DNA from 4 places in the Psychrobacillus sp. AK 1817 genome. Region 4 is predicted to be linked to each of the others. Evidence: riboswitches for the same ligand, from Rfam matches in the RefSeq annotation. Region 4 holds a riboswitch; each other region holds the start of a gene.

Region 1 (8,266 bases), 1.0 Mb from region 4:
ACACTCTAGTTAGGAGCGCTTTTCTTTGATTTAGGAGACAGTTTCTCCCGTTTAGGAGCGGTTTCCACCTTTTTAGGAGACACTTCCAACAATTTAGGGGCGATGCTCTCAGTTAGGAGCGCTTTTCTTTGATTTAGGAGACAGTTTCTCCCGTTTAGGAGCGGTTTCCATCTTTTTAGGAGACAAACCTCAACCAGTTAAGGGCACTGACTCCGCTCAATCACAAAAAAAAAGCAAGCACACAAAGTGCTTGCTCACTTATCTTATTATTTTACTGGAACAACTGAACCTTTCCATTCTTCCAATATAAAGTCTTGAATTTCTTCTGATTGTAATGCTTCTACTAGTGCTTTGATGCGCTTGTCGTCCTCGTTACCAGCTTTTACAGCAATTAGGTTAACATACGGAGATTCTGAGTCTTCAATAGCGATTGCATCTTCTAATGGATTTAGGCCAGCGTCGATTGCATAATTGGAGTTGATCAATAATGCATCACCCTCTTCATTTTCATATAACTGAACCATTAGGGCCGCTTCGTAGTTAGGATCAAATTCTAGGTTTTTAGGATTATCTACGATGTCTCCAATTTCGGCAGTTGTTTTATCTATTCCCTCTGCCAGGGTAATTAGACCTTCTGCTTCTAGCATCGCTAACACGCGTCCATGGTCAGCTACAGAGTTACTCATTAGAATAGTTGCGCCCTCAGGAAGTTCGTCAATAGAAGCGTATTTTTTAGAGTAAAGACCAATTGGCTCAATATGGATTCCGCCAGCATTTGCGAAATCATAATCGAAATCTTTCATTTGAGATTCTAAGTATGGAGCATGTTGAAAATAATTGGCATCTAGATCTCCAGAATCTAGGTCTTTATTTGGTAGTACATAGTCTTGATAGGTTTCAATTTGAAGCTCAATACCTTGTTCTTCTAAGATAGGTTTTACCTGTTCTAAAATTTCTGCGTGCGGTACGTTGGATGCACCAACAACTAATTTATCGCTATCCTCGTCTCCACATGCAGCAAGCGTTAATGCACTAACAGATAATAAAACTCCAGCCAATAATTTTTTCATCCCAATCTCTCCCTTATCGTTTATCTATTTTTGTAGTAATGATGTCACCAATCCATTGGATAATGAACACGATGATTAATATTAAAATAGTAGCTACGAGTGTGACATCCCCGCGTCCACGTTGGAAACCATCTAAAAAGGCTAGATTCCCTAATCCTCCCGCTCCAATGATTCCTGCCATAGCTGTATAACCAACTAGTGAAATACAAGTTACGGTTATACCAGACACTAAAGCTGGCATTGATTCAGGCAATAAAACCTTCCATATAATAGTTGTGGTTTTAGCACCCATAGATTTTGCAGCCTCTAAAACGCCTTTATCAATTTCTCGTAAAGCAATTAAAACCATGCGAGCATAAAATGGAGCAGCTCCAATCACTAATGCTGGGAAAGCAGCATTCGGACCACGCATCGAGCCCATCAACAGTGTTGTAAGTGGGATCAATAAAATAATTAATATAATAAATGGGATAGAGCGGAATATATTTACTACCGCACCCGTTAACCAATTTGCCAATTTATTCGCCCAAGCCTGATGTGGGCTTGTCAAAAATAATAAAAGTCCTAAAATTAGTCCAAAGATTGCTGTGAGTACCGTAGAAACTGCTGTCATATACAGGGTTTCTAGAGTAGCGTCCCACATTTTAGGCCAATCAACATTTGGAAATAACGATTCAATCATTGTTGATCACCTCAGTGTTTACTTTTTGCGAGTGGATAAATTGTATTGCATCCTCCACGGCTTGGTCATTTCCATCGATTTGAAGAATTAGTGTACCGAAAGCTCCACTCTTCGTATGAGAGATGTTACCTTGCACAATATTAACTTCTAAATCAAACTGTTTGATTAATCTTGAAAGAATTGGCTGCTCTGTGGTTTCACCGACAAAAACGAGCTTGACTAGCTTACCATTTGGATAAAGCTGGACTAGTTTTTGAATCGTTTGCACTGGCTGGTTGGAATCAGAAATTTGAGAGACGAAACGTTTAGTAATAGCCTGTTGTGGCTTTTGGAAAACCTCTAGCACATCTCCCTCTTCTACAACTCGCCCATTTTCCATAACAGCTACTCGGTTACAAATCTTTTGAATAACTTGCATTTCGTGTGTAATCAATACAATTGTTAATCCTAGTTTTTCGTTGATGCTGACAAGTAGGTCTAGTATTGAATCGGTCGTTTCAGGATCAAGAGCAGATGTTGCCTCATCACAAAGCAATACCTCTGGTCCATTAGCTAAAGCCCTAGCAATTCCTACACGCTGCTTTTGCCCACCAGATAATTGTGAAGGATAAGAATCTCCTCTGCCCTCTAGACCAACAAGGTTCAAAAGCTCCTCTACTCTGGCTTTTCTTTTGTCCTTCGGAACTCCAGCAATTTCTAGAGGAAATGCTATATTTTCAGCGACTGTTCTCGACCATAAAAGATTGAAATGCTGGAAGATCATACTTACCTTTTGTCGGAAGCCACGGAGCTTCTCCTCATTTATGGAAGTAATCTCTTGCCCATTCACAACTATTTGGCCGACAGAAGGTTTTTCTAAGCCATTCAATAAGCGGATCAATGTACTTTTACCGGCTCCGCTATAACCAATAATCCCAAATATTTCTCCACGCTGTATGTCCAGATTTACATTATCAACAGCAACGATTTCTCCTTGCTTTGTAATAAATCTTTTCGAAACTTCCTTTAAACTAATCATGTAAATCTAGCCACCTTTCCTATTAAAAAACCCCTTCTGCAAAAGAGCAGAAGGGGTGTAGGTTATCAATTTCAAATAACACTCATCCATTCTCTCATTTCTCAAAGCTATAGCTTTGCGTGACTTGGCACCATTTCACTTTCGCGACGGTTGCCGGGCTTCGTAGGGCACTTCCCTCCACCTCTCTCAATAAGAGCGACACTATTAAATTACTTTTTCAACACAACGAATATTATCATAGGATCTTGTTTTCGTCAATAGTTTTTATTGTTTCCAATAGATAGGGTACGGATTGAAACGCATAAATCTTTTTTTCTACCCTGCCATTTTTAGATATTAATAAGCAAGGTACACTTTCAATTTCTTGTTCTATTGCCAAATCACCAAGAAAGTTAATATTTGCTTGGCCAATTGGATCAGAAACCATCTCTTTAATGACGTTCATCATCTTGCTTGCAATCTGACACGTACCACACATAGGGGTATAAATATAAAATAAGGAAAGTGGAGAGTTATCTTTAATGCTTTCCCATTGCTCTTTAGTCCACTCATTCATTACACATCATCCTAAGGCAAAAATTCTTTTTTCACCTTAATATTAACACGTTTTAATATGGATGCCAAAACCTTCGCCGGGGTATTCGCCACTTCACCATACATAGGATTTGTATAGAGGTGAATTGCCTCAGGATATTCCTTCCTGACAACCGAGCGTATTTGTTCGCCAGATTTGTCGGCATCTAGAAAAGCATAAATCGGCAAGCCATCATAAGGGCTTAAAAGCTCCTCCAATTTTACATCGGATATCGTTCCATTTGTACAAATGATTTCTGGAGATTCATCGAGAAGGGTCAACAATTGTAGTTTATCAGACCTTCCCTCGACGAGAATTATTTTATCACTAAATACATGTGCCATTTAGCTTCTCTCCCAACTTGTTACCTTTCCTTTATTATATGAAAAAAACGCCGATTATTAACCGGCGTTTTCATTATTACTCTGCAATTAATTCTTCATACTTTTCTGGAGACAATAAGCTGTCCACTTCTGATAAATCAGAAGGCTCAACAACGATCATCCAAGCATTTTCATAAGGTGATTCATTAACGAATTCGGGGCTATCTTCTAGCTCAGCATTTACTTCCACTACTTTACCGCTAATTGGTGCATATAGTTCCGAAACTGTTTTTACTGATTCAACGCTACCAAAAGCATCTCCTGCTTTAATTTCATCTCCAACTTGTGGAAGTTCAACAAAAACGATGTCTCCTAGTTCTGATTGCGCAAAATGAGTAATACCGATGCGGACATTTCCGTCCTCATTTTTAACCCATTCATGTTCAGCTGAGTACTTAAAATCTTTAGGCACGCTCATAAATAAACCCCTCTCAATTAAATATTCCATCTATTTAATATTCACATATTTCCCTAGTAAATACAAGGTACTTTAAGAGGTTTTCCACATGTCCTCAAACTGCTCTTCCTTGAAACCAAGTGTAAGCTTGTTTCCATCATAAACAAGTGGGCGTTTAATAAGCTTTCCATCCGAAGCAAGCAGCTCCAACTGTTCATCCTCCGACATAGTAGGAAGCTTGTCCTTCAGTTGCAATTCACGGTACTTCACTCCACTAGTATTAAAGAACTTTTTAAGCTCATAATCTCCGTTAGCTACCATCTCTTTTAAAAATTCTTTTGATGGTGGCGCATCTACAATATGGTGATTCTCGAATTGTACTTGATTGTCTCTCAACCATTTGCTAGCTTTGTTACAAGTACTACATTTAGGATAACCGTAAAATTTTATAGTCATTTAAATCTCACCTTTTTCTTTTTATCATAATAATATTTTGCTACTCATGCAAGAGGGATCAAACCAAGTTTTAAATTTCAATATTTTATAGTGCATTATAGAAATAAGTAAAATCGCTTCTATATAGTTTGCCTTACTAGAATGCAGTTAACTCATTCTTTCAATTGACCCTAAGAATCAAGCCCAATTAGAGATATATTTGCTGAACGGTCATATATTTTTCTATCCGGTCATAAATCCTCGCTATGCGGTTATAAATATTTTTATCCGGTCATAAAATTGTGCTATCCGGTCATAAAGTAATTTCCACCTATCAAGTCGTCATTTTCTAGTAAACTAAATTCAATATCTCCACTTTCATTATTGATTCATCAGCGATAAAAGATAGATTTTGCTGAACGGTCATATATTTTTCTATCCGGTCATAAAACTGTGCTATCCGGTCATAAATATTTCTATCCGGTCATAAACTTAATTCCACTTAAAAAGTTGCTGGATTTCGTTGCTAATTATGCTTTTTTGTTATGATTTCTCCTGAGTGATCAATTACTTATGTAAAAAACTGCCCTCAGGAGTCAATAGGAGACTCTTGAGGGCAGCTTTGTTTTTATATGATTAAACTACGAATTTTTCTGCTTCGATTAGTTTTACTGAAGCTTCACGCTTTTTCTCGATTACGTTGTAAGGAGTGTAGCGAGTTAGTTTACGAAGTGCAGAAAGCATCATGCGTAAGTTGTCGCCATCTACAGAAGCTATTAAAGTTTCTTTCGCTGCCGCTTCGATTTCATTGAATGCTTCTTGGCAGAAGATTTGAGTGTATAGAAGCTTTTGAGCTGCTTTTTCTTCTCCACTGCGTCCGATAGCTTTTTCTGTACGAAGTACTGCTGATTCCATAGCAAAAATGTTGTTTGCAATGTTTGCGATGTGTACCAATACTTCTTGCTCGGCTTCTAGCTTAGTTCCGAAGCGTTGAGCAGCCATACCAGCAGCTAAAATACCAATTTTCTTAGCGTTAGCAACTAGTACCTTCTCTTGAGCTAGAGCTTCATCGCCAACTTCTTCTGGCATCATCATTAATAGCTCTTCTTGTAGTCCTTGTGCCTTTTGAAGAAGTGGCAATTCACCCTTCATTGCTTTTTTCAAGAATGTTCCAGGAACGATTAAACGGTTAATTTCATTTGTCCCTTCGAAAATACGGTTAATTCGAGAGTCACGGTAAATGCGCTCTACTTCATACTCTTGCATGAAGCCGTATCCGCCATGTAATTGAACAGCCTCGTCAGCGATATAGTCTAACACCTCTGAACCTACTACTTTGTTAATAGAGCATTCAATAGCATACTCAGCAATTGCAGCTGCAATTTTGCTTCCGTCTTTTTGATCTTCTTCGCTCATTTGGCTCATACGGTCCTCGAAGTAACCAACTGTTCGGTAAATCAAGCTTTCAGTAGCATAAAGCTTAGAAGCCATAGTTGCTAGTTTTTGTTTTGTTAAGTTAAATGAAGAAATAGGTGTCTTAAATTGTTGACGTTGGTTTGAATAAGAAATTGCTAGCTCTAATGCACGTTTAGAACCACCGATTGTACCTACACCTAATTTGTAACGCCCGATATTAAGGATGTTAAACGCGATAATATGACCACGGCCTATTTCTCCTAATAAGTTTTCAACTGGTACTTCTGCATCTTCTAGGATCAATGTACGAGTAGAAGAAGATTTAATACCCATTTTCTTTTCTTCAGCCCCTACAGAAACGCCTGGGAAAGTTCTTTCTACGATAAATGCAGAGAATTTGTCTCCGTCCACTTTTGCGTATACTACGAACACATCTGCAAATCCAGCATTAGTGATCCATTGTTTTTCCCCATTAAGTACATAGTGAGTGCCTGCTTCGTTTAGTTTAGCAGTAGTTTTTGCTCCTAGAGCGTCAGAACCTGAACCTGGCTCCGTTAAAGCGTATGCTGAGATTTTGTCTCCAGAAGCTGAATTTGGAAGGTATTTTTTCTTTTGTTCCTCGTTACCGAAAAGAACGATTGGTAGTGTACCGATTCCTACATGTGCTCCGTGAGTAATAGAGAATCCGCCTGCTACAGACAATTTTTCAGCGATTAACGCAGAAGAAATTTTGTCTAATCCCAATCCATCATATGCTTCTGGAATATCAGCCGCCAACAGACCTAAATCTCCAGCTGATTTTAATAAACGTACAGAGTGCTCAAACTCGTGATGCTCTAAATTCTCTACTACAGGCAATACTTCACTTTTTACAAAGTCCTCTGCAGTTTTAGCAATCATCTTTTGCTCATCATTGAAATCCTCTGGTGTAAATACGCGACTTGCTTCAATGTCTTCTACTAAAAAGCTTCCACCTTTAATTGCATCTTGAACTTGTGTCATTTCCTTCTCCTCCTATGTGTGTAAACGTTTGAATTAGTAATCGTGAAATGCGCCAAATATTAAAAGCACATTTCACCTATTGAAATTAAAGAAGTTCAAATACTCCTGCTGCTCCCATGCCTCCACCGATACACATGGTAACGACACCGAATTGTTTCCCTTGTCTTCTTAATTCGCTCATCATTTTAAGTGTTAGTATAGAACCCGTTGCTCCAAGGGGATGCCCCAATGCAATGGCTCCACCATTAACATTTACTTTATCCATATCAATGCCTAAATGACGCACTACTTGGATTGATTGAGAAGCAAATGCTTCGTTTAGCTCCCAAAGGTCAATATCTTCAATAGATAGGCCTGCAATTTTCAATGCTTTTGGCACAGCAACGATTGGTCCAATTCCCATTACGTCTGGCGCAACTCCACCTACTGCGAAGGAGCGGAATTTAGCAAGTGGCTTTAAGCCCTGTGCTTCTGCAACTTCACGATCCATTACTAATACTGCTCCTGCACCATCAGATGTTTGAGATGCATTTCCTGCAGTTACAGAACCACGCACATTAAATGCTGGACGTAATTTTGCAAGTGTTTCTACTGTTGTTCCTGGACGTACACCCTCATCCATTTCGAACATAAATTTTTTAGATTGTGCTTTGTTATTTTCATCTACATAATGCTTGATTACTTCTACTGGTACGATATCGTCGTTAAACTTCCCAGCAGCAATTGCCGCTGCAGCAAGCTGATGAGAACGGACAGCGAAAGCATCCTGGTCCTCACGGCTTACATTATACTTATTCGCTACCTGCTCTGCCGTATGTCCCATCCCCATATAATACTGAGGTGCTGTTTCAGCTAAATGAGCGTTTGGTCGGATAACGTTACCCATCATCGGAACCATACTCATCGACTCTACTCCTCCAGCAATAATTGCTTCCGAGTGACCTAGCATAATACGTTCTGCTGCATAAGCAATTGATTGTAATCCAGATGAACAGAAACGATTAATAGTAATCGCTGGAGTTGTATCTGGAAGTCCAGCAAGCGCACCGATATTACGAGCAACGTTCATCCCCTGCTCAGCTTCTGGCATGGCACATCCTAATATTAAATCATCTATAGGGCCATCGTATCCGCCCGCTCTTTTCAATGTCTCTTTTACCACTAATGCCCCAAAATCATCTGGGCGCACATTAGCTAGAGATCCTTTTTTCGCTTTACCAACTGGTGTTCTTGCACCTGCTACGATAACTGCTTCACGCATGAGTTCTCCTCCTTTTACCTAACGCAGA
Region 2 (8,266 bases), 1.7 Mb from region 4:
AAGCAAATAAGTATCCATTTTCATCTAAAGTTATTTCTTCCATTCCAAGCTCGCCTAATTCCTTCTCCAATAAATGAAGCAGGTCCCATTGACCTTTGGTAGAAGGGCAAGAATTGCTCGAAGCGTTGGATTGAGTATCTATTTTTGCGTATCTTGTTAAGCGTTCAATCAGTATTTCTTTCATGTTAAAATCTCCTCCAATATGCAAAGCATATGTTTATTTTAACAGATTATTCCGTGTAGCGGAATAATGAGAAATTATACTGTATGCAAATAGAAATTGTGCTCCGTAATAAGAAAGCATGACTAGCGAGTGCTCATAAGGAACATCAATTATAAATTTGTTGATTGCAAGAATAGAGTCAGAGAATATAAACAAAGTAGCACCAATAATGGCAAATTTATTCCCTGTTTGAAATGCATTCCACCCCATAGTTAATATCACTGCTATGTAGAGAACTACAGCAACAGCTAAAAAAGATTCCTTTTCTGACCATAACGTACCTGCCAGCCATACGCTCATAATGAGACCATATATTAATAATAATGTGGCTGCCCATTTAGGAATTGAGTTTTTCTTAATTTTTCTAAAGGCAAAAATATAAATAATATGTCCGATTAAAAATGTTACGAGACCAACTATAAACCAATAAATTAATCCATCTGCGAGCATACATACAAACAATCCTAAAATAATGAGTGTTTTATAGATCTTTGGCAAACCAGGAGCTTGGCTAAATGCAAATAGAATAATAAGGAGCATAGGAATTAATTTGAACGTGATTTTCAATCCAGTTGGATCATAAGGAATCAAGAATATATAGATGACTCCCATTAACGCAATAGCAATAGATAAGATTTTACTCCACATAACTGCACCTCTTTCTTTATTACAAATATTTTCCTGCCATTGTATGAGGCTATAATCTAATAAATTCTACGTTACCGTGCTAAAAGGACTGAGACATGCTGTCCCAGTCCTTTATTTAGGACACTAGAGTTTACAAATACTAAAAGGCTATGGCAACGGGGCACTGCCTTTTCGCTTTTCTAAATTTACTTGTAGGGGGCAGACGCAGACCCCTACAAGTAATCAGGAGGATTATGGGTTACATAAGTCCCTCCTATAAAATCATGAAGAGCTCGCTTATCCTCACGTAAAGCCACCATGAATGCACTTACGATAACAGCTATACCTAAGGTTAACCCGTAAATGAGCCCAGTGATAAGATCTCTTTTTACCATCGTCCGAATATCTACATTAGATCCGTCTATCTGAACAATTCGAATACCTGCAATTCTTTTGCCTACCGTGTACCCAGTCCAAAAAATAGGGATTGCAAAGGAATAGAATGTCTGACCAATTGTGGTTAACCAAGTATCACTTTCTCCTATAAGAACTAAGCTAATTAGTGATAATGGTATTCCGATAATAATAGCATCTAACAGAAGTGCCAAAATCGTATCCAAAAACCAGCAGGATTGCTCATAAAGTATAAACCCCTTACTTTTTAATATTAAAGAGCAGCATCGTTTACGCTGTTTAAGTAATCTTCAATTGTACCTATAACTGATTCCACGCAACCTTCTTCAAAAGGAGAAATGAGATGAGCTTCCTTTACAAGTTTGGTGAAGGACATAGAGCCACCTAATTTACAAAGGTGTAAATAATCTCTCCACGCTTCTTCACGATCCTCTCTGGAACGTTTCCAAAATTGGAATGCACAAATCTGCGCCAATGTGTAATCAATGTAATAGAAAGGACTTGCGTATATATGTCCCTGACGCTGCCAGAAGCCACCAGCCTCGTAATAACTGTTGCCATCATAATCACGGTGAGGTAGGTAAATTTGTTCAATATTTCTCCAAGCTGCCTTTCTTTCTGCGGGAGTCATTTCTGGATTTTCATATACAGCATGCTGAAACTCGTCTACAGCTACACCATAAGGCAAGAAGAGAAGTCCACTGCTTAAGTGAGCAAATTTATATTTTTCAGTTTGATCTTTGAAGAAAAGTTCCATCCAAGGCCAAGTAAAAAACTCCATACTCATCGAGTGAATTTCACAGGATTCGAAGGTAGGCCAAATATATTCTGGAATCCCAATATTGCGACTAGTATATACCTGGAATGCATGACCTGCTTCGTGCGTAAGGACATCAATATCACCTGAGGTTCCATTGAAGTTAGAGAAGATATATGGAGACTCATAGTCATCTACAAACGTACAATAGCCACCAGCCTCTTTCCCTTTTTTAGCTTCTAAATCCATCAAGTCACGATCAATCATAAATTGAAAGAACTCAGCAGTCTCTGGAGATAGCTCTTCATACATTTTCTTTCCATTATCAATAATCCATTGTGGAGAGCCTTGTGGAGTAGCATTTCCTGTTAAAAAGTTTAGTGGTTCATCGTAAAATTTTAGTTTATCTACTCCAATGCGGTTAGCCTGTCTTTCATATAGTTTATTTGCAAGAGGAACAATGTGATCACGTACTTGGTCACGGAATTTTTTAACCATTTCCGCGTTATAGTCGATTCGATTCATTCGAACATAGCCGAGCTCAACAAAGTTTTTATAGCCTAGTGTAGTTGCGATTTCATGACGAATTTTAACAAGTTGATCATATATAGTATCAAATTTTTCTTCGTTTTTTTGAAAAAATCCAGCGGAAGCTTCTCTAGCCTTTTTTCTTACTTCACGATCAGTAGACTCGGTGAATTTTCCAAGTTGCGCGAGTGTATATTTTTCCCCTTCAAATTCGACTTCGGCCGATGCAACTAGCTTAGAATAGTCAGAAGTTAGCTTATTCTCCTTTTGCATTAAACTGATTACCTCTGAAGAAAACCCCTTAATTTGAAAGTCCGCAAGATCAAATAGTTGACTACCCCATTTCTGTTCCAATACGTTTCTGTAAGGAGAATCTACTAGAACTTTATAGTATTCCGTTACAAGCTCATCTACTTCAGGGCTAATTTCATCAAAGAAATCTCGTTCTTTTTGATAAAATTCATCATTTGTATCAATAGAAGCTCTAATATATACAAGGTTAGCCTGAGTAGAAAAATTGTTGCGAATTGCATTTATTTCTTCAATCACTAAGTTTTGCTCTTCCACAGATGTTGCTTCCTTCATTTTAGCCAGTAGTTCATGGAAAGCTGTCTTCATTTCTTGTAAATCAGGTCTATTATATTTGTATTCTTTAAATGTAACCAATGTATTTCCCCCTATATATTATTAATCTATTCCTTCTAATTGTTTATTATTTTCAGATAAATTGCAACTTATTATTTATCTTGTTTTATTATAGATAATAATATATTATGTTTGTAAATAAATAAACATAATTAGGAGTTGTTTGTTATAGTCATGATAGAAAAATTTTGGGAAGCTACAATTGAAGAGATGAAAAAGGGATATATAGAAGAAGCAAACGTTTATCAGTGTTTGCTATGTGGAGAACAGATAGAAAAGGGTGTCATCTACCCCGAGAATAATATGTTATATGAAGCTGAGAAGTTTATGATTCGTCATATCGATAACAAACACGTATCAACTTTTGAATATTTAAGTGGTTTAAACAAAAAGCTAACGGGATTGACTGAACATCAAAACAGTCTGCTACGTCTATTTTTTGAGGGGAAGAGCGATGTAGAAATCCAAAAGGAGCTAGGAATAGGGAGTGCCTCAACTATTCGAAATCATCGGTTTGTTCTAAAGGAAAAGGAAAGACAGGCGAAAATATTTTTAACAATGATGGAACTGTTGAAGGAAAGAGATAATCATGCCCCTGCATTCCTGCCTGTTCACAAGAATGCAACCATGGTGGATGATCGCTACAATATCACGGAAGAAGAACAAGCTGAACTCGAAAGCAAATTTTTTCCCGAGGGGATTAACGGACCAATGCTAAAATTTCCGAAAAAGGAAAAACAAAAGCTTTCAACACTTAGAGTTATTATTCAACGTTTTGAACAAGAGAAAAATTACACTGAAAAAGAAATAAATACGATCTTAAAAAATGTCTATGAGGATTATGTGACGTTAAGACGTTATTTAATCGAGTATGGGTTTTTAGATAGAAAAGATGATGGCAGCACTTATTGGGTGAAGGATTAACGATGAATTAAAAAGAGCCTCAAGTAAACTCTGCAAGAGCTTATAGTGGATAGAAAGATACAGAGGAGAATCGATGTAACAAAGGGAGCTCGGATAAAGAAGTCAATCCGTTCTTTTAGCTAGGGAGAGATTATAATTTTTGCATCTCTCCCTTTTATTATTTTCCAGATACAAAGGTTTTGAGCAAGGCAGCCCTTTCACGTAATCGCAATTTTGACTCTGAAATTTGTGGTGTCTTAGCAGCAACCACATCTGCATTCCATCCTATTCCTTCTGCAATAATCTTTGCCCGTTGTAGATGAAAATCACTCGTAATAATTGTGACAGAGGTAACGCTATCGGGTAGAAGCTGTTGGGAGAACAGAAGGTTTTCATACGTAGAAGTGGATTGATCTTCTACGATTATTCGACTCTCGGGGATTCCATTCTCCATGAGATATTCCTTCATAACCACTGCTTCCTCTATATCCTCGTCCGGTCCTTGTCCTCCAGTCACAACGAGCTTTACATTATGATATGTGTTTGCATATTCTAGTGCAGCCTCTAGACGATATCGTAGTGCAAGAGAAGGAATCTGGCCTTGTTTAACCTTGGCCCCTAACACAATTGCGTATTCATTGGAACCGTTTGCCTTAGGTTTTAATCCATCCTCTAGCCATTTGCTTGTAAGCATCCACATACCGACTCCACTAGTTGCCATTATTATTAAAGGAACTAGCACAATCCACCTCTTTTTTTTGCTCATTTAACCACTCCTTTTACAGTGATGGCTTTTTTTTCTTCATAACAGAGGAAATCTTTACTTCTTCTTTTCGAATTAACCGCTGAACATTCTCTATATGTAAGAACGACGCCATTAGAAATAGAAATCCTGCAACTATGATTGGACCTATTCCATCTGCGGTCCATATAGAGGCTCCTATAAAGATAAGGTAGAAAAAGAATACACCTATCAATAAATAATCAGTCAAAAGTGTGATGCAGATTAACAATAATAGTCCTGCTAATCCAATCGGCCAATGTAACGCTAGCAGTACTCCAATGATGGAAGCTGTGCCTTTACCGCCTTTAAATTTTGTGTAAATAGGAAAGTTATGCCCTAAGATTACAGCAGCACCAGCTATATAAAGCAAAAAATCATGCTCAGAGGTACTAAGTGAGGTCAGCTGCGGAGCAATTAATCTTGCCCCAATAATCATAATTGCGCCTTTTAAAATATCTATGGCTCCTACTAAAACGCCATACTTCCATCCAAGCACTATGGTGGCGTTGGAAGCTCCTGAATTATTTAAGCCTTCTTTTTTTATATTAACACCACTCATCCATTGGGCTAATTTTGATCCATGAATCGAACCAACTAAGTAGCCTATTAAAAGAATGCTAACACTCCAAATAATCATTCTATGACACCCCCAAAAATAATATTCTATCTATTATATTAAACGATTATAAAATGATGAAGTTTCAGAATTTTATATAAAATAACTTGACTTATAAATAACGGAGGATTTATACTGTGTAACAAGATGGAACACTAATCTAATACTCTTATCAAGAGTGGCGGAGGGAATAGGCCCTACGATGCCCGGCAACCACCAAGTTCTTTTACTTGGAAAGGTGCTAAATCCTACAAATTCTTTTATGAATTTGGAAGATAAGAGGAGGAACATGTCAATTTGACCCCTCTTCTTAAGTGAAGAGGGGTTTTTACATTGGCAGTTCTATAATCCTCTCCCGCCTCCAAGCATCCATCTAATCTACTAATAACGGAGGAATTCAAAATGACAAATCTTCAAAAAGAAACACTTCTATTGCATGGTGGACAACAACCGGATCCAGTCACAGGATCAAGAGCGGTACCGATTCACAAAACAACCTCATATGTATTTCAAAACACTGAGCATGCTCAAAATCTATTTGCATTAAAAGAGACTGGTAACATCTATTCCCGAATAACAAACCCAACAGTTGATGTTTTTGAGCAAAGAATTGCATTACTTGAAGGAGGTACTGCCGCAGTGGCCCTTTCATCAGGGATGGCAGCCATTGCATTTTCTATTTTAAATATTGCAGGCGCTGGAGATGAAATTATCGCAGCTGAAAACTTATATGGAGGGACCTTTAATCTTTTTGCTCATACACTTCCTCGCTATGGAATTACTGTAAAGTTTATAGATTCAACGGATCCTGAGAATTTCAGATCAGCAGTTACTGAGAAGACAAAAGGTTTTTTTGCTGAAATTATTGGAAATCCAAGCTTAAATGTACTGGATGTGGAGCAGGTAGCTACCATTGCGAACGAAGTGGGGGTTCCATTACTAGTAGATAATACTTTCGCTACTCCGTTTGGTTCAAATCCAATTGAGCATGGCGCTCATATAGTTATCCATTCGGCGACAAAATGGATTGGAGGTCACGGTACAACAATTGGTGGAGTAGTAGTTGATGGAGGTAACTTCAACTGGAATTCTGAAAAATTCCCGGGCTTTACAGAGCCAGACGTAACCTATCATGGTTTGCGCTACGGAATCGATGTTCCAGGCGTGGCATTTGCTATAAAGCTAAGAGTCCAGTTGCTACGTGATTTTGGTCCTTCTCTAAGCCCAGAAGCAGCTTTCTCCTTTCTTCAAGGATTAGAAACACTTCACTTACGAGTGCCAAGACATAACGAAAATGCCCAGAAAATTGCGGAGTACTTAAATGACAATGAGGAAGTTTCATGGGTTAACTATTTAGGGCTTGAAAGCCATCCTACACATGAACTTGCTAAAAAGTATTTAAAGAATGGATACGGTTCTATTTTGACATTTGGAGCAAAGGGAGGTAGAGAAGCAGGTAGACATATTATCGATAATATAGAGATTTGGTCACATGTAGCAAATGTGGGAGACGCAAAATCTCTAATTATTCATCCAGCTTCCACTACTCACCAACAACTTACACCGGAGGATTTAGTAAAAACAGGGGTTACAGAGGATCTAATTCGCTTGTCTGTAGGCTTGGAGGCAGTAGAAGATTTACAAGAAGCACTCGGAAAAGTACTTTTAGAGAAAACAAATGTCCTCTCTAGATAGAATTTTGTTGTTAATTGAGTGGAAATAGTCTACAATATGTAAAATAGTCAATTAGTTAATTGAAATTTTATTCAAGTACGATTATTTAAATTCAATTGTACAGATTCATTTGGAGGAGACAGCATGGCAAAAATAAAAGCAGCAATCTTAGGATTTGGAACAGTCGGCCAAGGGATTTATCACATTGTGAATGAAAAACGAGAAGACTTAAAAAAGTCATTAGGATTGGACATCGAAATTTGTGCGATTCTCATTAATAATTTAGCTAAAGAAAGACCCGAGACCCCAGGCGTATTAGTGACAGATGACTTTGAGGATATTGAAAATATTCCTGGGCTTCAAGTAGTTTTTGAAGCAATAGTTAACGAAGAGCCGGCTTATAGCTATTTATGTAGAGCGATAGACAAGGGCTGTCACGTCATTACAGCAAATAAGGTCATGTTCTCAAAATATAGTATCCCATTGCAGGAACGTGCAAAGTCACGAGGAGTTTTTGTAGGGTATGAGGCGACCACTGCAGGTGGAGTCCCAATTATTAAGACATTAAAAAATCTACTTCAAGTAAACTCAGTGAAAAAGATTCAAGGCATTTTAAACGGAACGTCCAATTATATTTTGACACAAATGCGTTTAGAAGAATCTCCATTTGAAGATGCGTTAAAAGAAGCACAGTTATTAGGGTATGCGGAGGCAGATCCTTACAATGATATCTCTGGTCAGGATGCATTTCGCAAATTAATGATTTTAAGTGCATTAGCGTTTGGAAAACAGCCTGATTGGAACGAGGTACGTGTAGTAGGAATCGATGAAATTACATTAGAGGATGTGCGTAAAGCGAAGGATACCGGGCTCCGTTACCGCCATGTGGCAGAAATCGAACAGGATGAAAACGGAGAGCTTTATGCTTCAGTAGGACCTCAATTAGTTGGACCAGATCATCCGTTATATGCTATTGAAGGTGTAAATAATGCTGTATCCTTAGATACGAACTATATTGGAACACTAACATTGGTAGGACCTGGAGCTGGTATGTATCCTACTGCTAGTGTAATGGTAGAGGATTATGCAGAGATC
Region 3 (8,266 bases), 910 kb from region 4:
AAAAAAGGGCCGTGAAAAGTTTCACGGCCATTTAAAGTATATAGATTAAGCAGTTGGACCGCCTTTAAGAGATATCTCTTCTGATACGGTACCAAACTTTTTGAAGTTCTCATGGAAAGATTGAGCAAGCTCAGCAGCTTTTTTATCATAAGCAGTTTTGTCTGCCCATGCGTTACGAGGAACTAATACCTCAGAAGGAACTCCATCGATGCTTGTAGGAATATCTAAACCGAATACTGCATCTTTTGTTGTTTCCACTTCGTTTAATTTTCCTTCAATCGCTGCACGGACCATTGTACGAGTGTAAGAAAGCTTCATACGACTTCCAACGCCATATTCTCCACCAGTCCAGCCAGTGTTCACTAGGAATACTTGTGCTCCATGCTCGTCAATTTTCTTACCAAGCATTTCTGCATAAACTGTTGCATGCAATGGAAGGAATGGAGACCCGAAGCATGTTGAGAATGCAGGCTGAGGAGAAGTAACTCCACGTTCTGTACCAGCTAATTTAGACGTAAATCCACTTAAGAAGTGATACATTGCTTGCTCTTTAGTAAGTTTGCTGATAGGAGGTAGCACGCCAAATGCATCTGCAGTTAAGAAGATGATTGTATTTGGATGACCCGCTACAGATGGATCTACAATATTATCGATATATTGAATTGGGTAAGCTGCACGTGTATTTTCTGTTAAAGAGTTATCTGCATAATCTGCAACTCGTGTTGTATGGTCAACAACAACGTTTTCTAAAACAGTACCAAATTTAATAGCGTCAAAGATTTGTGGTTCATTTTCTCTTGTTAGGTCGATACATTTTGCGTAGCAGCCACCTTCAATATTAAATACACCGTTATCTGACCAACCATGTTCATCATCACCGATTAGCTTTCTTCCAGCATCAGCAGATAATGTAGTTTTACCTGTACCTGAAAGGCCGAAGAATAATGTTACATCGCCTTTTTCACCAACGTTAGCAGAGCAGTGCATAGGCAAAATATTTTGTTCTGGCAATAAATAGTTCATAATAGAGAAGATAGATTTTTTCATTTCTCCTGCGTATTCTGTTCCACCAATTAAAACAATACGTTTTTCCATAGAAACAATGATAAAAGTCTCTGAATTTGTTCCATCAATAGCAGGATCTGCTTTGAAGTTTGGTGCGCTGATTACAGTAAAGTCTGCTTTATGAGCTACTAATTCTTCTTCAGAAGGACGAATAAATAGTTGGTGAGCAAAAAGATTATGCCAAGCATATTCGTTTATTACTTGAATGCTTAGACGTGAATCCTTATCAGCACCAGCAAATCCTTTGAATACAAATAGTTCATTTTGTTCTTTTAAATAGTTCATAACTTTTGTATATAATGCTTCAAAATGAGAAGATGAGATAGGTTGGTTTACAGAGCCCCAATCGATTTTGTCTTTTGAGATAGGTTCATCAACAATATACTTGTCTTGTGGAGAACGTCCTGTATATTTGCCTGTCTCTGCTTTAACAGCTCCAGTTGAAGTTAGTACTGCTTCTCCTCTAGAAGTAGCTTTTTCCACCAATTGTGGTACTGATAATTGAAGGCTAATGTTGTTACCAGCTAACAATTCGTTCAGTTCGCTCACAGTATCGATTGAATTCATTTAGTATTACCATCCTTTTTTAATTTTTATCTCTTCACGTAAATAGTCAACATAAAGAGGATTTTTCATTGATATGTGAAATAGTATAACACATTACACTAAATAGTCTACACTAATAGAAGCCCATTATTGGAATAATTTTTGTTTTTGAGAAAAAATTACATTTAATCGGTTGACTTATAACTAATTTTTACGTATGATGGTGAATTGAACGGATACTCTTATTCCGAGCTGGTGGAGGGGTCAGGCCCTGTGAAACCCGGCAACCTGTAATTGAAAAATCATTACAAAGGTGCCCAACCTGAGACAAGGTGAAATCCCTTGATTGATAAGAGTGAAAGGTGTTTATGATATTAATCCCTTTCCTCATGTAATTACGTGAGTGAAAGGTTTTTTTATTTTACATCGCCCTAAATCCTTGTGTGCCAAGTCCGAAGCAGCTTCAAGTTTACTATTGGCTTGACATGGGAATGAGTACCGTATCAATTCCTGAGAGAAATCTCGCAGGATATAGGAGGGAATCTTTTGACACAACGTCGATTATTTACATCGGAGTCAGTAACAGAAGGGCATCCAGATAAAATTTGTGACCAAATTTCTGATGCTATATTAGATGCAATTTTAACGGAAGACCCTAATGCACGAGTTGCTTGTGAAACAACCGTTACTACAGGTTTAGTGTTAGTTGCAGGAGAAATAACAACTTCTACATATGTAGACATACCTAAAGTTGTACGTTCGACTATCCAAGAAATTGGTTATACACGTGCTAAATACGGCTTTGACTCTGAAACTTCAGCAGTTTTAACTGCGATTGATGAGCAATCCGCTGATATTGCAATGGGTGTAGACCAAGCGCTAGAGGCTAGAGAAGGTGCGATGACTGATTCAGATATCGAGGCTATTGGAGCAGGAGACCAAGGGTTAATGTTTGGTTACGCATGTAATGAAACTCCAGAGCTAATGCCACTACCAATCAGTCTAGCTCACAAACTTGCCCGTCGCTTAGCACAGGTTCGCAAGGATGAAACTTTAGACTACTTACGACCAGACGGTAAAACACAGGTAACAGTTGAATATGATGAAAATAACAACCCTGTTCATATTGATACGATTGTTATTTCTACACAACATCACCCAGAAATAACTTTAGAACAAATCCAAAGAGATTTAAAAGAGCATGTTATAAAACCGGTAGTACCTACTGATTTAATAACAGAGGAAACGAAATACTTTATTAACCCGACGGGACGATTTGTTATTGGTGGTCCTCAAGGTGATGCTGGACTAACTGGACGTAAAATTATTGTTGATACATACGGAGGTTATGCTCGCCATGGAGGAGGAGCTTTCTCGGGTAAAGATCCAACAAAAGTAGACCGTTCTGCAGCTTATGCCGCTCGTTATGTAGCAAAAAATATTGTTGCTGCTGGTCTTGCAGATCGCTGTGAGGTACAACTAGCGTATGCAATCGGTGTAGCACAACCAGTTTCTATCGCAATCGATACATTTGGTACAGGAAAAGTAGCAGAGTCGGATTTAGTGTCATATATCCGTGATCTATTTGACCTTCGTCCAGCTGGAATTATTAAAATGCTAGACCTTCGTCGCCCAATTTACAAGCAAACGGCAGCTTACGGACATTTCGGACGTACTGACATCGATGCTCCATGGGAAAAAACCGACAAGGCAGAGCAATTAAAGCAAAAAGCGGGTATTTAAGAATTCAGAGACTTCCTTCTATTGGAATGCCTCGCCTAAAGAAAGAAGGTATTAAGAGGCTAGCCTCTTAATACCTTTTGTTTTTTTCAAACAATTATACAGCTTAACGGTAAATAGGCTGACCAAATAAATGGATCTATTTACTCTTAATGGATTATTGTATAAAAATAACCGGAGTCAAATTTATAAAAATTTTAAAATTAGGTGTTTGTTAATTCTAATTTATTCTATTTTAAATTCGATCTTTCTATAAGGGTTTGATGGATTTATAGTACTGTCCTTTTTCAGCATATTCATGAATAATTCGTTGGACATCTTTTTTATCTTCGTCATTCAATTCACGTATAATCTTAGCTGGACTACCGAATGCTAAAGTATTAGGCGGGATTTTTTTCCCTTGAGGGACAAGACTACCAGCTCCAATAAATGCTCCTTCGCCTATTTCTGCACCATCTAAAATAATGGACCCCATGCCTATTAATGCGCCTTTACGTATAGTACAGCTATGTAATGTAACCTGATGGCCAACAGTTACCTCATCTTCAATTATGAGTGGATTATTTGGGCTTTGATGAAGGCAACTTAAATCTTGAATACTAACTCTGCTTCCTATTATAGTAGGGGCAACGTCCCCTCTTATTACCGTATTAAACCAAATTGTAGTCTCTGGACCGATTGTAACATCACCTGTGATTGTGACATAATCAGCAATATAGGCAGATGCATCAATCGAAGGTTTCTTATCTTTGTATGGATAAATCAAAATAGACACGCTCCTTTGTTTTTCGAGTATAATTAATCCTATCAAACAAATCGAAAGAAAGAAATAAATAGGACGTAGAGAGTGTTACAGAAATGAGGTATGTTGAACATGTGGAAGTGGGAGTCAGATGAAAAGGCTAAAGCGGTTGTAATTATTGTTCATAGTGCCTATGAGCATCACAGACGTTATGCTTGGCTAATCGAAAAATTGCGAAGCTCAAATTGCCATATAGTGATGGGAGATTTGCCAGGTCACGGGGAGTTAGTGAGAACCAAGACCATTCACGATGAATCCTTTGATCTTTATAAAGACTACATAAAGCAAGCAGTGCAGGTTGCTGTTTCATATGACCTTCCTATTTTTATAGTAGGACATGGGCTTGGAGCAACCTTAGTTATGAAGATGTTACATAAGATAGAGGTGGAATATGCTGGTGTTATCTTAACATCTCCGTGGCTTTTGTTAAAAAAACTTCCTTCCAAGTGGACAAAGGCATTAGCTAAAATCTCTGTGCAGCAGAAGATCAATCATGACATTGAACTAAAGGAACTAACTAGAAACTACAGCGCCTATCAAGATCTAGTAAACGATCCGTATTATCGAACGATTATTTCACATGATTGGTATAAAGAGCTTGAAAATGAGATGAAAACTGTAAGCCAATATCCCGAATCTATTCCTAATGTCCCTGTTTTATTAATGACGGGAGAAAGAGATAAGATTACGGACACAGCAGCAGCCAAAGCATGGTTGAAAAAACAGGAGCTATCGGATTATCAATTCAAGGAATGGAAGAATTGTTTTCATGATCTGTATTTAGAGCCAGAAAGAGAAGAAATTTTTACATATTCTCACTCCTTCATTAATAATGTACTGAGATCTATCGGTTATATCGTTTAAAATGCATCTTTTTTTCAAACAAACATATTGAGCAACAATTAATCTTCATTTTTATAAATGGGGATTTTTTGTGTTATAATCATATAATTGAAAATAGAGTAAGAGATTAGGAGAGAGATATGGAAAACCAACATATTATTCGTAATATTATCGTCGAAACACCTTCAAAACCTGGTAACTTTGCTAAGGTAGCGACTGCCATAGGCATGGGAGAAGGAGATATAGGAGATATCACTACTTTAAAGAGTGGTGCATTGACAACTATTCGAGATATATCCGTTACGAGCAAGTCTAAAAAAGACTTCGAGCTAATTATAAAAAACATTGAAGCAATTGGAAACGGTGTGAAAATCCAAGCTATCAGTGATGATGTGTTAAAAGCCCATGAAGGTGGGAAAATTGCAATGAAGAGCAGATATGATGTCCGCTCATTAGGAGATTTGCAAAGAATTTATACACCTGGAGTGGCAAGTGTATGTATGGAAATTGTTAACGAACCAGATAAGGCCCAATATTTCACTTCCATCGGAAACTCCGTTGCTATTGTAACCGATGGTACCGCTATTTTGGGTTTAGGTAACATTGGTTCCGTGGCAGGTATGCCAGTAATGGAAGGGAAATCTGTACTATTAGATCAGTTCGTTGGATTGAGCGGAATACCAATTCTATTAGATACTAGTGATCCCGATGAGATTGTAGAAACTATAAAGCATATTCACCAAGGATTTGGTGCAATTCTATTAGAAGATATTGGTTCACCGCATTGCTTTGAAATAGAAGAAAGACTGAAAGCAGAGCTTCCAATACCTGTGATGCATGATGACCAGCACGGCACTGCTGTAGTGGCTTTAGCGGCTATACTTTCTGCTTGCCGAGCTACTGAGGTAGACATAAAAACTGCGAGAATTGGTCAGATTGGCTTAGGAGCAGCGGGATTAGCTATTTGTCGTATGTTAATGGCTTACGGTGTGGAAGAAGTGTATGGCTTGGACCGTCAGGAAGCGGCTAAAGAGCGTCTTCTTCACTATGGAGGAAAAACGATTGATTCATTAGAAGAGATGATGAAGAATTGTGATATTATTGTTGCTACGACAGGTGTCGAGGGATTGATTAAACCTGAGATGGTGCGAAAAGGTCAAATTATTTTAGCACTTTCCAACCCTAATCCAGAAATCCTTCCATCTATTGCTATCGCAGCGGGAGCAGCCTTTGCAGCAGATGGTCGCTCTGTTAATAATGTAATTGGCTTCCCAGGTATTTTTAAGGGTGCTTTAAATGCTGGGGCAAAAGAAATTACGTATCCAATGCTTATTGCAGCAGCTCAGGCAATAGTCGATTATACAAGACCGGGAGAGTTAATACCAAATCCATTAGACCCTGCGGTACATTATATAGTTGCTCGAGCAGTTGAAGAGGCAGTGACTAAAGAAGCTTAATAATCTAGCATGAGTCAGCATTATTTAATATGATATATACAAGAAAAGAAGATATCGCCTAGGAGGCCGATATCTTCTTTTTTAATGCTTCATTATAATCAGTTGCTTCTATTAAAGCCTTTTCTTCCAATGGAATTCGGACTGACAGCATAGCCAAATTCAACAATGTGAAAGCTAATGCAGTAAAGTATGCCTGGAACATTAGAGGCAATAATAATATCTCGGTGCAAACAACAATATAATTCGGATGTCTGAAGTAAAGATATGGTCCTTTCGTAACCACATTTGCCCCAGGAAGAACAATTATTTTTGTATTCCAGAACTTTCCGAGAGAAGTTAAACACCAAACGCGAAGAATTTGAACTAACAAGAATACGAAAAAAAATACAGGAAATAATGGAGAAGTTGTTCGGTTTAAAAAGACGACCTCCGCAACCAAAAAGAGAAAAAAGCTAATATGCAAGGCTAGCATATAAGGATAGTGAGAGGCTCCTACTTCATATGCACCTTGAGCCAGCATATGTTTCTCGTTCCTCTTAGCAATTACTACTTCCACCAACCTTTGAATAATAACTAGTGCAATGATTATGAAAAACAACATACTAATTCCTCCAATTTAATAACACTGCTTCGCCACAAAATCCTGGGCCTAAAGCGACTAGCATGCCATAGTTATTAGGAGTATTTTCTTTAAGCATAAATTGCTCTAATACATAGAGAACGGTTGGTGAAGACATATTCCCATGATTTTTTAATACTTCTCTTGAAATAGCTGTTTGGTTTTCAGACAGACTAAGAGAATCCTCATAAGCTTTCAAAACTTTTTTTCCACCTGGATGAGCAACGAAATTAATGATATCCTCACTAGTGAGATTTTCCTCACTCAAGAATTCGTGCATAAATGGACCAAGCCATTTGGAGATAATTGTTGGAATGCTCTTTGAGAATACAACGTGTAAACCGCTGTTTTTTACTTCCCAGCCCATTACATCCTCAGAGTCGGGCATCCATTTGGATGCTGTTTTGATAATATGAGGTACTGGTCTTTTAGTAGCTATATCAACATCGTCTCCGCAAACTAACACACAAGCTGCTCCGTCTGCAAACAAGGAAGCACCGACTAAATTGCTCTTTGAATAATCATTTGGTTGAAAAGTGAGGCTACATAGCTCTACACAAACTACTAAAGCCTTGTCAGAAGGATGTGCCTTACAATAATCGAACGCTCTACTTATTCCAGCTGCGCCACCTGCACAACCTAGACCCCATAAAGGAATCCGTTTAAGACGATCTGAGAAGGGAAGATGGTTCATCACACGAGCATCAATACTTGGAGTAGAAATGCCAGTACTGCTTACAAAAATAATAGCATCGATTTCCTCTGGTGATATTTTATTCGCTAAAAAAGAACTGTTTTGGAGACAGGCTTGGATGACTTCCACGCTATATTTGGTAGTAAGATCGATATATGTGGAATTTCTTTCTTCAAATGAATGGGTGGTTTTGTGCCACTCTAAAGGAACACAGAAATTTCGGGTATTAATGTCACCATTTTCAAATACTTTTAGTAATCGTTCGAGCTGTGGGATTTTATCGTGAAAAAGCTCTTTCGTTAATTGTTCTATGTTCGATTGTTCTAGGGTGTATGGAGGTTTGTATGTACTAACAGAAGCAATTTTTGGCATGGTAATCTCCTTTTTGTGTTAGTCTCTCCATCCTTCATCCATATATTCACCTTTCTTTCATTTTTTCAATGGCAATTATAAATGGAGGGTCATTTTCTTGGTTTAGAAATTGGTAGCATAATACATGA
Region 4 (8,266 bases):
TTACATATAAACAAAACTTTTCCCAAAGTTTTTGATTGCCAGCACCAATTAAAATAGAACCATCCTTAGTTTGAAACCCTTGGTAGGGAGAAGAGACACGATGAGCTGTACTATTTCTCTTAGGAATCTCGCCTTTACCAAAATATGCAGCTGCCTCCCAAACCGTCCAAGCGAGACCTGCGTCTACTAAGGATACGTCTATGTATTGACCAACTCCTGATTTTAACCGATAAATATAAGCAGAGAGAATTGACTGTATGGCTGTTTGTGCTGCTGCTATATCATGTATAGCAATGCCGACTTTTACAGGCTTACCTTCACGTTCTCCAGTCATATCCATTATTCCAGAGAGACCTTGCGCCATAATATCATAGCCGCCCTTGTTTTTATAGGGTCCGGTCTGTCCATATCCAGAAATAGAACAATATATTAGCGATGGATTAATAGCTTTTAAAGTTTCATAGTCTATTCCAAGCTTGTTAGTTACACCCGGTCTGTAATTCTCAATAATAACATCCGCATCCTTGACTAATTCCTTCAATATCTGAATGCCTTCCTCTTTTTTTAGATTAAGGCATATACCTCTCTTGTTTCGATTCACCATCATATACATATAACTTTCTTCTTTAACATAAGGTCCCATTTGGCGAGTATCATCCCCATTTGGGTATTTCTCAACTTTTATAACTTCAGCTCCCATATCTGCTAGAACCATAGAGCAATAGGGACCCGCGAGGACCTGAGAAAGATCAACTATTTTCATACCTGTCAAAGCTTGTGCTATCATGATAAACCACCTTATCTTTAACCTTTAATGACCAGCATATTTCTAAGTTCTTCCATATTGCGAACACCCGCCAAGGAGATTGAAACCTTAGTCTCCTGCAGGAAATTTTCTAATACTCTTTCTACACCTTTCTGGCCACCGGCAGCAAGTCCCCATACGAATGGTCGCCCAATACAAACAGCAGTTGCACCAAGAGCAAGTGCTTTAACAGCATCAGATCCTCTTCTCACTCCGCTATCAAATAGAACTGGAATGCTTCCATTTACAGCTTCCACAATACCTGAAAGAGCATCTATGCTTGCAATAACACCGTCCAACTGACGACCTCCGTGATTGGATACGATGATACCATCAATTCCTTTTTCAATTGCCAGCTTGGCATCATCCGGGTGAAGTATACCTTTAATCAAAATAGGAATGGATGTGTGATTCCTTAACTCTGTAATATCATTCCAGTTTAATGTAGGATGATAAATGTTTTCTAGGATGCTATCCACAATGGCTTCCTGAGATTGCTCCGTTAAATCAGCCATAAAAACAGGGTCTGTTGCGTAATTACCTTGACCATAGCCGCGTTTAAGAGGGGAGAACTGATTGCGAATATCTTCCTCGCGCCATCCAAGCATAACCGTATCCACTGTTAACACGATTGCCTCGTAGCCAGCAACTTCCGCTCTTCTTGCCATACTAAAAGCAATTTCTTTATTGGAGGACCAGTAAAGCTGAAACCACTTTGAGCTGCCTGGAGTTGCTGCGGCAATCTCTTCAATAGAATAGCTCGACACAGTACTTTGTATATAAGGAAAATTAAATTTTGCTGCCGCCTTCGCAACAGCAATTTCTCCATCTTCATGGGCAATTTTATTTACACCGACGGGAGCGATGAAAAGAGGGTGCGGATATGTATGACCTAATATTGTTACTTCTGTATTCAAAGAAGAGACATCTGTTAAGAATCTTGGAACTATCGAGTATTTGGAAAAGCTACTTATATTTTTATTGTAGGTTTCTTCTCCACCTGCCGATGAACGGATATAACCAAAGGGACCAGGTTCTAATGCTTCTCTCGCTTCCTGTTCTAATTCCTTAAAGTCAATTGGATATTTTGTGTGATTGTCTATATTTCCTAATAGTAAGTCATTATTTTTAGCATTGCTCATGATCTACACCTCTTATGTAAAATTGGGCTTTCTTTTTTCTAAAAATGCTTGAATACCTTCTGTATAATCCTTAGAGCTGAAGGAATCTAATATCAACTGCTCTATCTCAAGCGTTTCTTCATTTTCTCCATCTAAAATAGACTGGATAACTTGCTTGATTCCATTGTTTGCAGTGGAGGATTTGCTCACAATTTTGTTAGCAAAAATCAAGCATTCCTCTTCCACTTCTTCCATTGGAAAAACATAATCAATTAAACCAATTTCCTGTCCTTCTTCAGCAGAAATAAGCTTAGCTGTGTAAAGTAACTCTTTAGCTTTAGAAGGACCAATCAAATTTACCAATCGCTTAGTGCTTGTTAGATTATATATAATTCCTATATTTGCTGCAGTGATACCAAGCTTACTTCCAGCCGAAGCAAATCTAAAGTCACAAGAGTTAGCTAGCTCTAAACCACCACCAATAGCTAATGTTTTAATAAGTGCGATAGTCGGCTTAGGAAAGCGGTATAGTTTTTCAACCGATTCAAGCGTTAAGTCATTATAAGCCTTCGCTTTCTCAGCAGAAAAACGATTTTCTAAAAACTCGGTTATATCTGCTCCAGAAGAAAAGGAGGTTTCATCCACTCCTTTTAAAATAAGCAATTTAATAGAAGTATCCTTTTCTAACTTTTCTAAGATTTGACCCAGCTGTTTAAACATAGCGAGAGAAAATGAGTTTTTCTTTTCAGCTCTATTAAATACAAGTGTAGCAATAGGCCCATTACGTTCTATGTGCAATTGGTTTGTCATTAGAAATGCCTCCGTTTAATCTTTTTTTATCCTTGCAGCTAATCTGTTACCGATAGACTGAATACCTTGAACTAGAATGATCAATATAAGCACCGTGGCATACATGATATCCTCTTCATATCGTAAATGCCCAAAACGATATGCTAGGTCACCAAGACCACCTGCACCGACCATACCTGCCATTGCCGTAGCTCCGATTAAACCTACTGTCGAAATAGTTAAGCCTAAAATAATTGAAGGACGTGCCTCACGCAGTAGCACATGCCAAATGATAGAAGGAGTTTTAATTCCCATCGCTGTATAAGCTTCAATGACACCATTCTGTACCTCTAAAAGTGCGGATTCCATCAATCGTGCAATATATGGAGCAGTATAAATTACTAATGGAACGATAACACCCTTAACACCGATCGTAGTTCCAACAATAAATTTAGTAAAAGGAAGGATAAAAAATAGTAGAATAATAAATGGAATAGAACGAATTATATTAATCAGAAGGTTACTAACTTGGTATATAACCGCATTTTGTAACGCTTGACCTGGTCTAGTTAGAACGATAAGTATTCCAAGTGGGATACCAATGATTATGGAAAAGAATAAAGATATGCCTACCATCTGAAATGTTTCAATTACAGATTCTCCGATGATTGGCAACCATTGATTAGTGAATTGTTCGAATCTACTCATGAGTGCACCTCCAAGCTCTCAGTTCCAACTCCTTGTTCTTCTAAGAAGCGAATAGCTGATTGTACTTGATTTTTTTCTCCTACTAAATGAATCACGATATTACCGACAATTCCGTTTTTCAATTCAATAATATTGGCCGTTAAGATATTTGGTTGTACATCAAACTTCTGACTAACCTCTGCTAATAATGGTTTTCCAGTACTTTCCCCAACGAAAGTCAAGCGAGTGACTGCACCCGTCACATGGAGCTGAGAAATAAGGGAAGGGGATAAGTTACGTTGACTAATTGTGTTTAAGAACTTTTTAGTTGTCGGATGACTAGGCTTCGTGAAAAGATTAATAGCTGTGTTCTCTTCTACAACTTCTCCGTTTTCCATCACATACACATGATCACAAATCTTTTGAATAACATTCATTTCATGAGTTATTAAAAGAATAGTTATACCTAACTCCTTATTGATCTTTAATAAGAGCTCTAATATTGAGTCAGTCGTTTCTGGATCCAGAGCACTTGTTGCTTCATCACTTAATAATACTTCTGGTTCCTGGGAGAGAGCTCTTGCAATAGCTACACGTTGCTTTTGGCCGCCAGAAAGCTGGTTTGGATAGCTTTTATGCTTATCGGTTAAGCCTACTATTTCTAAATATTTTTCCACTCTTTTTTTAACTTCGTTCTTGTCGTAGCCAAGCAGCTTTAAAGGTATAGCGATATTGTCGTAAACAGTGGCAGTTTTTAAAAGGTTAAATCCTTGAAAAATCATGCCTATTTTGTTTCTGACTTTTCGAAGTTGAGGAAGGGGAAGGGGGGTTATTTCTTCGCCATTAATGTATACTTTGCCTTTTGTTGGCTTTTCGAGCAGGTTAACACATCTGATAAGTGTGCTTTTCCCTGCTCCGCTATAGCCGATAACTCCGTGAATTTCACCTTTTCTTACATGAAGACTTACGTTACTGACAGCCTTTACTGTGTTGCTTTTGCTGATGAATTCCTTTGTAATATTCTCTAAAACTATCATGTTAAATCTTCCTTTCTAAAGAAAACGTTACCGGTTGCGGCAACGTTTTTGTTATTTCTACTCATCCCAGCTTGCTAACACAGAACCTTGAAACTCTTCTTCGATAAATGTTCTGACTTCCTCTGATTGATAAGCTTTTACAAACTTTTGAACGGTTGGATCATCTTCGTTTTCCGCGCGTACAACGATATAGTTCACATATGGAGAGTTAGATGACTCTAAAAGAATTGAGTCTTCCTTCGGGTTAATGCCAGCAGCCAAAGCAAAATTTGTATTGATTGCTGCAGCATCTACCTCGCTAAGCTGTTTCGGTATTTGAGCAGCCTCTAATTCGATAAATTCAATATTCTTAGGGTTTTCTTCGATATCATAAATAGAAGCATTTTCTTTTTTATCTTCTTTAATTTTAATAAAGCCATTTTCCTCTAGTATATATAATGCGCGTGAACCGTTAGTTGGGTCGTTTGGTAATCCAAATGTGGCACCTTCTGGTAAATCTTCGAACGATTTAAATTTTTCAGAGTAAATACCCATTGGGTTTAAAATAGTTTTACCAACTGGTACTAGCTCAGTACCATGGTCTTCGTTGAAAGCATCAAGAAAAGGCTCATGTTGATAGCTATTTGCGTCTAGGTTACCTTCAGAAAGTGCTGTGTTTGGAAGTATGTAATCAGAAAAAGCTTTAATTTCTATTTCTAGTCCATCTTTTGCTGCAACTTCTGCTGCAACCTCAGCTATTTGTTCGTGAGGACCAGCAGTTACACCTATGACTAATTTATTTTCATCTAAGGCTTTGTCACCTTTAGATTCATCACCACAAGCCGCAAGCAACCCCGTTAATAGAACTCCTGATAATACTAAACCAACCTTTTTCATTAAAATTCCTCCTTAATAATTATTAAAGAATTCGAATAAATATAAAAGCCTCTCTTTCAAAAAGAAAGAGAGGCACACAAAAATGCATTGTCCTCTCTTATCTTCCAAAACAAAAATGTTTTGCAGGATTTAGCACCTTTCTATACTTTTGGTATAGATGGTTGCCGAGCTTCAACGGGCCAGTCCCTCAGCTACTCTTGATAAGAGATAATAAGCTATTAAGTTTTTCGTTTATTCTATAAATGAAAATTTACTATACTAAACTAACAAAGTCAAGAGCTATTTTTTAATAGTAAAATTTTTTAGAAAAGATTAAAATTATAAGATAATAAATAATTATGCAATTGGAGGAATCGACATGACAATAAGAGCAAATTTTGCAGTAGGTGATTTTGAGAGAATAGTTGGTGCTAGATTAAAATATGGAACAGATTTGATAGAAGGGATAGAAGCAATATGTGAAGCCAATCAAATTACTTCTGCCACTGTCGTTAGCTGCTTTGGAAGCTTTCAAAAATGTGGCTTTGTCTATTTAATTCCAGCTGATTCCTCGAAAATAGGTGTAGCCTATAATGAAATGATCGTAAAAGAAGGACCTATAGAATTTTTACATGGTACAGGAGTTATATGTCAGCAAGAAGGAAAATATGCCACACATTTTCACGGATCAATGTGTGATCAATATGGTGCTGTTTTTGGAGGTCACTTCATCAAAGGTGAGAATCCTGTAATTACGGTTGACCTAGTCTTAGCCGAAGTAAAAGGGATGGAATTCCATCGGAAACATGATGAAGAGACTGGTGCAATTCAGTTTTATCCGATTGAGCAAGGGAGCAAGTTCCCCAGGACAATAGAGGAATAGAAAGTGTAGTAGGTTAACATATAAAAGAATTCAAATAAACAATAGAATATGACATAAAAAAAGACTACTTTTGTAGTCTTTTTTTATTTTGTTGGCTATTTCACTTAAACACACTAATTAATATTGTGATGAGAAAATAAACTAAAATACCAAGTATAAATAGTCCTATAAATTTTTTCATGTAAGATACCTCCAGAGGATTAAGCTTGTTTTTTATTGAACGGTCATAAAAAAAATTATCCGGTCATAAAACGTTGCTATCCGGTCATAAAAATTTTTATCCGGTCATAAAATCGCGCTATCCGGTCATAAAAATTTTTATGCGGTTATAAAGACAATTTATCAATTATTTTCATAGAAATTAGTGTCTTTTAACTTCACTTAAACATCTTTTAGATGATAACAGTAACTAATTCTTAAAAAAGTTCTAGCTTTTCTATACGGTCAACAGCCTCAATCAGGCGATCCTCATCAACTAAAAGTCCGATGCGTACATAACCTTCCCCGTGTTTACCAAATCCATTGCCAGCAGCGACAGCAACATCTGCTTTTTCTAGAAGTATGTCAGCAAATTGTTCACTAGTATAGCCATTTGGTACAGGAAGCCATGCAAAGAATGAGCCTTCAGGAGCTTTCACATTCCAACCAATTTTGCGACAAGCCTCTATGAAAGTATTTCTTCTTTTTTCATAGAGTGCCACTAATTCTTCCACACATTCCTGAGACCCATTTAGTGCTTCTGCTGCTGCAGATTGAATAGCAGGAAAGAGGCTGACAAAAAGATGGTCTTGTATAATATTGATAGCCTCAATCATTTTAGAATTACCTACGGCAAACCCTACGCGCCAGCCTGCCATATTATAGGTTTTGGATAGCGTATACATTTCAATTCCGACTTCTTTAGCACCTTTTGCTTGTAAGAAACTAATAGGTTTTTTCCCATCAAAGCCGATGCCTCCGTAAGCAAAATCATGGACAATGGCTATATCATTTTCCTTTGCTAACTCAACAGTTTCTTGGAAAAACTCTAAAGTAGCAGAGGCTCCCGTAGGATTATTAGGATAATTCAAATACATTAGTCTCGCTGCCTCTTTTTGGTCCGGGGTAAGCTGCTTGTAATCGGGTAGAAACGCATTTTCTTCTAACAGTGGCATAGTATCAAATTGCACATTTGCTAGTCCTACTCCAGAGAGATAATCTGGATAACCAGGGTCAGGAAGGAGCATTAATTCCTTCTCATTCATCATAGCTAAAGGTAGCTCTACTAAACCTATTTTAGTACCAAAAAGTACGGCTACCTCTTTATTAGGATCTATATTAACGTCATACTCTCGAGAATAAAAATCTACGGCCGCTTGCTTTAGCTCGTTTATACCTCTAAAGGGAGAATATTTATGAGAAAGCGGACTTTGTGCTGCTGACGATAGCGCTTGTACAATATGGTCAGGTGTCGGCTGGTCAGGGTTTCCTTGTCCGAGATTGATAACATCCCTACCTTCTGCCACGGCCTTCGCTACTTTTTGTACTAATGTTGCAAAAAATTGGGGAGGGAGATTTTTTAAACGATCAGAAAATTCCATGGACAATACCTCTTTTTCTAAATAGTTGCATATATTAGTCAAATCTTATAATCTTTTTAGTATTATGTCTATAGGTGGTGGTGAAATGAAAATAGCTTGTGTTCAGTTAGATATAGCGTTTGGTAATCCAAAAGAAAATTTTAAAAGAGTAGAAAAGAAAATTAGAGAAGCAGCTATACAAGGAGCAAATCTTATAGTTTTGCCGGAGATGTGGAACACGGGATATGATTTAACGAGATTAGAAGATATAGCAGATGATAAAGGGGTAAAGACGAAGGAATTTCTAGTTAAACTTGCGAAAGAATTACATATACATATAGTGGGTGGCTCGGTTTCGACGAAAAAAAAGAACTCCTTTTACAATACCATGTATATCGTAAACAATTCGGGAGAGCTAATCGCTGAGTACGACAAGGCCCATTTATTTAAGCTAATGGATGAGCATTTATATTTAAAAGCTGGAGACAGTAAGAATATTTTTATGTTGGATGAAGTGACGATGGGAGGCG

What was found. A riboswitch is a leader RNA that binds a small molecule or an ion and turns the genes downstream of it on or off. The one in region 4 is predicted to bind S-adenosylmethionine.
Region 1: another riboswitch for S-adenosylmethionine. It lies ahead of D0S48_RS18610 (methionine ABC transporter ATP-binding protein); the one in region 4 lies ahead of D0S48_RS03270 (MetQ/NlpA family ABC transporter substrate-binding protein).
Region 2: another riboswitch for S-adenosylmethionine. It lies ahead of D0S48_RS11285 (O-acetylhomoserine aminocarboxypropyltransferase/cysteine synthase family protein); the one in region 4 lies ahead of D0S48_RS03270 (MetQ/NlpA family ABC transporter substrate-binding protein).
Region 3: another riboswitch for S-adenosylmethionine. It lies ahead of metK (methionine adenosyltransferase); the one in region 4 lies ahead of D0S48_RS03270 (MetQ/NlpA family ABC transporter substrate-binding protein).

What each region holds. Positions count from the first base shown of each region.
Region 1 is NZ_CP031739.1:3,724,227-3,732,492, reverse strand. Features, by position in the region: gene D0S48_RS18620 (MetQ/NlpA family ABC transporter substrate-binding protein) at 267-1,070, opposite strand; gene D0S48_RS18615 (methionine ABC transporter permease) at 1,084-1,752, opposite strand; gene D0S48_RS18610 (methionine ABC transporter ATP-binding protein) at 1,745-2,770, opposite strand; SAM riboswitch class I at 2,862-2,966, opposite strand; gene D0S48_RS18605 (thioredoxin family protein) at 3,006-3,326, opposite strand; gene D0S48_RS18600 (toprim domain-containing protein) at 3,338-3,688, opposite strand; gene gcvH (glycine cleavage system protein GcvH) at 3,765-4,145, opposite strand; gene D0S48_RS18590 (arsenate reductase family protein) at 4,218-4,580, opposite strand; gene D0S48_RS18585 (acyl-CoA dehydrogenase family protein) at 5,196-6,977, opposite strand; gene D0S48_RS18580 (acetyl-CoA C-acetyltransferase) at 7,063-8,238, opposite strand.
Region 2 is NZ_CP031739.1:2,284,430-2,292,695, reverse strand. Features, by position in the region: gene pepT (peptidase T) at 1-184, opposite strand, end outside; gene D0S48_RS11315 (lysoplasmalogenase) at 218-871, opposite strand; partial or broken gene D0S48_RS11310 (RDD family protein) at 1,084-1,490, opposite strand; gene D0S48_RS11305 (M3 family oligoendopeptidase) at 1,518-3,215, opposite strand; gene D0S48_RS11300 (DUF2087 domain-containing protein) at 3,369-4,118, shown strand; gene D0S48_RS11295 (YdcF family protein) at 4,276-4,863, opposite strand; gene D0S48_RS11290 (glycerol-3-phosphate acyltransferase) at 4,877-5,518, opposite strand; SAM riboswitch class I at 5,664-5,779, shown strand; gene D0S48_RS11285 (O-acetylhomoserine aminocarboxypropyltransferase/cysteine synthase family protein) at 5,900-7,192, shown strand; gene D0S48_RS11280 (homoserine dehydrogenase) at 7,316-8,266, shown strand, end outside.
Region 3 is NZ_CP031739.1:3,813,851-3,822,116, forward strand. Features, by position in the region: gene pckA (phosphoenolpyruvate carboxykinase (ATP)) at 46-1,632, opposite strand; SAM riboswitch class I at 1,851-1,967, shown strand; gene metK (methionine adenosyltransferase) at 2,158-3,354, shown strand; gene D0S48_RS19150 (gamma carbonic anhydrase) at 3,602-4,117, opposite strand; gene D0S48_RS19155 (alpha/beta hydrolase) at 4,226-5,017, shown strand; gene D0S48_RS19160 (NAD-dependent malic enzyme) at 5,137-6,453, shown strand; gene D0S48_RS19165 (isoprenylcysteine carboxyl methyltransferase family protein) at 6,512-7,054, opposite strand; gene D0S48_RS19170 (type III polyketide synthase) at 7,056-8,138, opposite strand; gene D0S48_RS19175 (tRNA 5-(aminomethyl)-2-thiouridylate-methyltransferase MnmM) at 8,185-8,266, opposite strand, start outside.
Region 4 is NZ_CP031739.1:630,082-638,347, reverse strand. Features, by position in the region: gene D0S48_RS03295 (CaiB/BaiF CoA transferase family protein) at 1-787, opposite strand, end outside; gene D0S48_RS03290 (alpha-hydroxy-acid oxidizing protein) at 805-1,947, opposite strand; gene D0S48_RS03285 (enoyl-CoA hydratase/isomerase family protein) at 1,960-2,736, opposite strand; gene D0S48_RS03280 (methionine ABC transporter permease) at 2,752-3,423, opposite strand; gene D0S48_RS03275 (methionine ABC transporter ATP-binding protein) at 3,420-4,439, opposite strand; gene D0S48_RS03270 (MetQ/NlpA family ABC transporter substrate-binding protein) at 4,497-5,315, opposite strand; SAM riboswitch class I at 5,410-5,522, opposite strand; gene D0S48_RS03265 (PPC domain-containing DNA-binding protein) at 5,674-6,177, shown strand; gene D0S48_RS03260 (pyridoxal phosphate-dependent aminotransferase) at 6,594-7,757, opposite strand; gene D0S48_RS03255 (carbon-nitrogen family hydrolase) at 7,843-8,266, shown strand, end outside.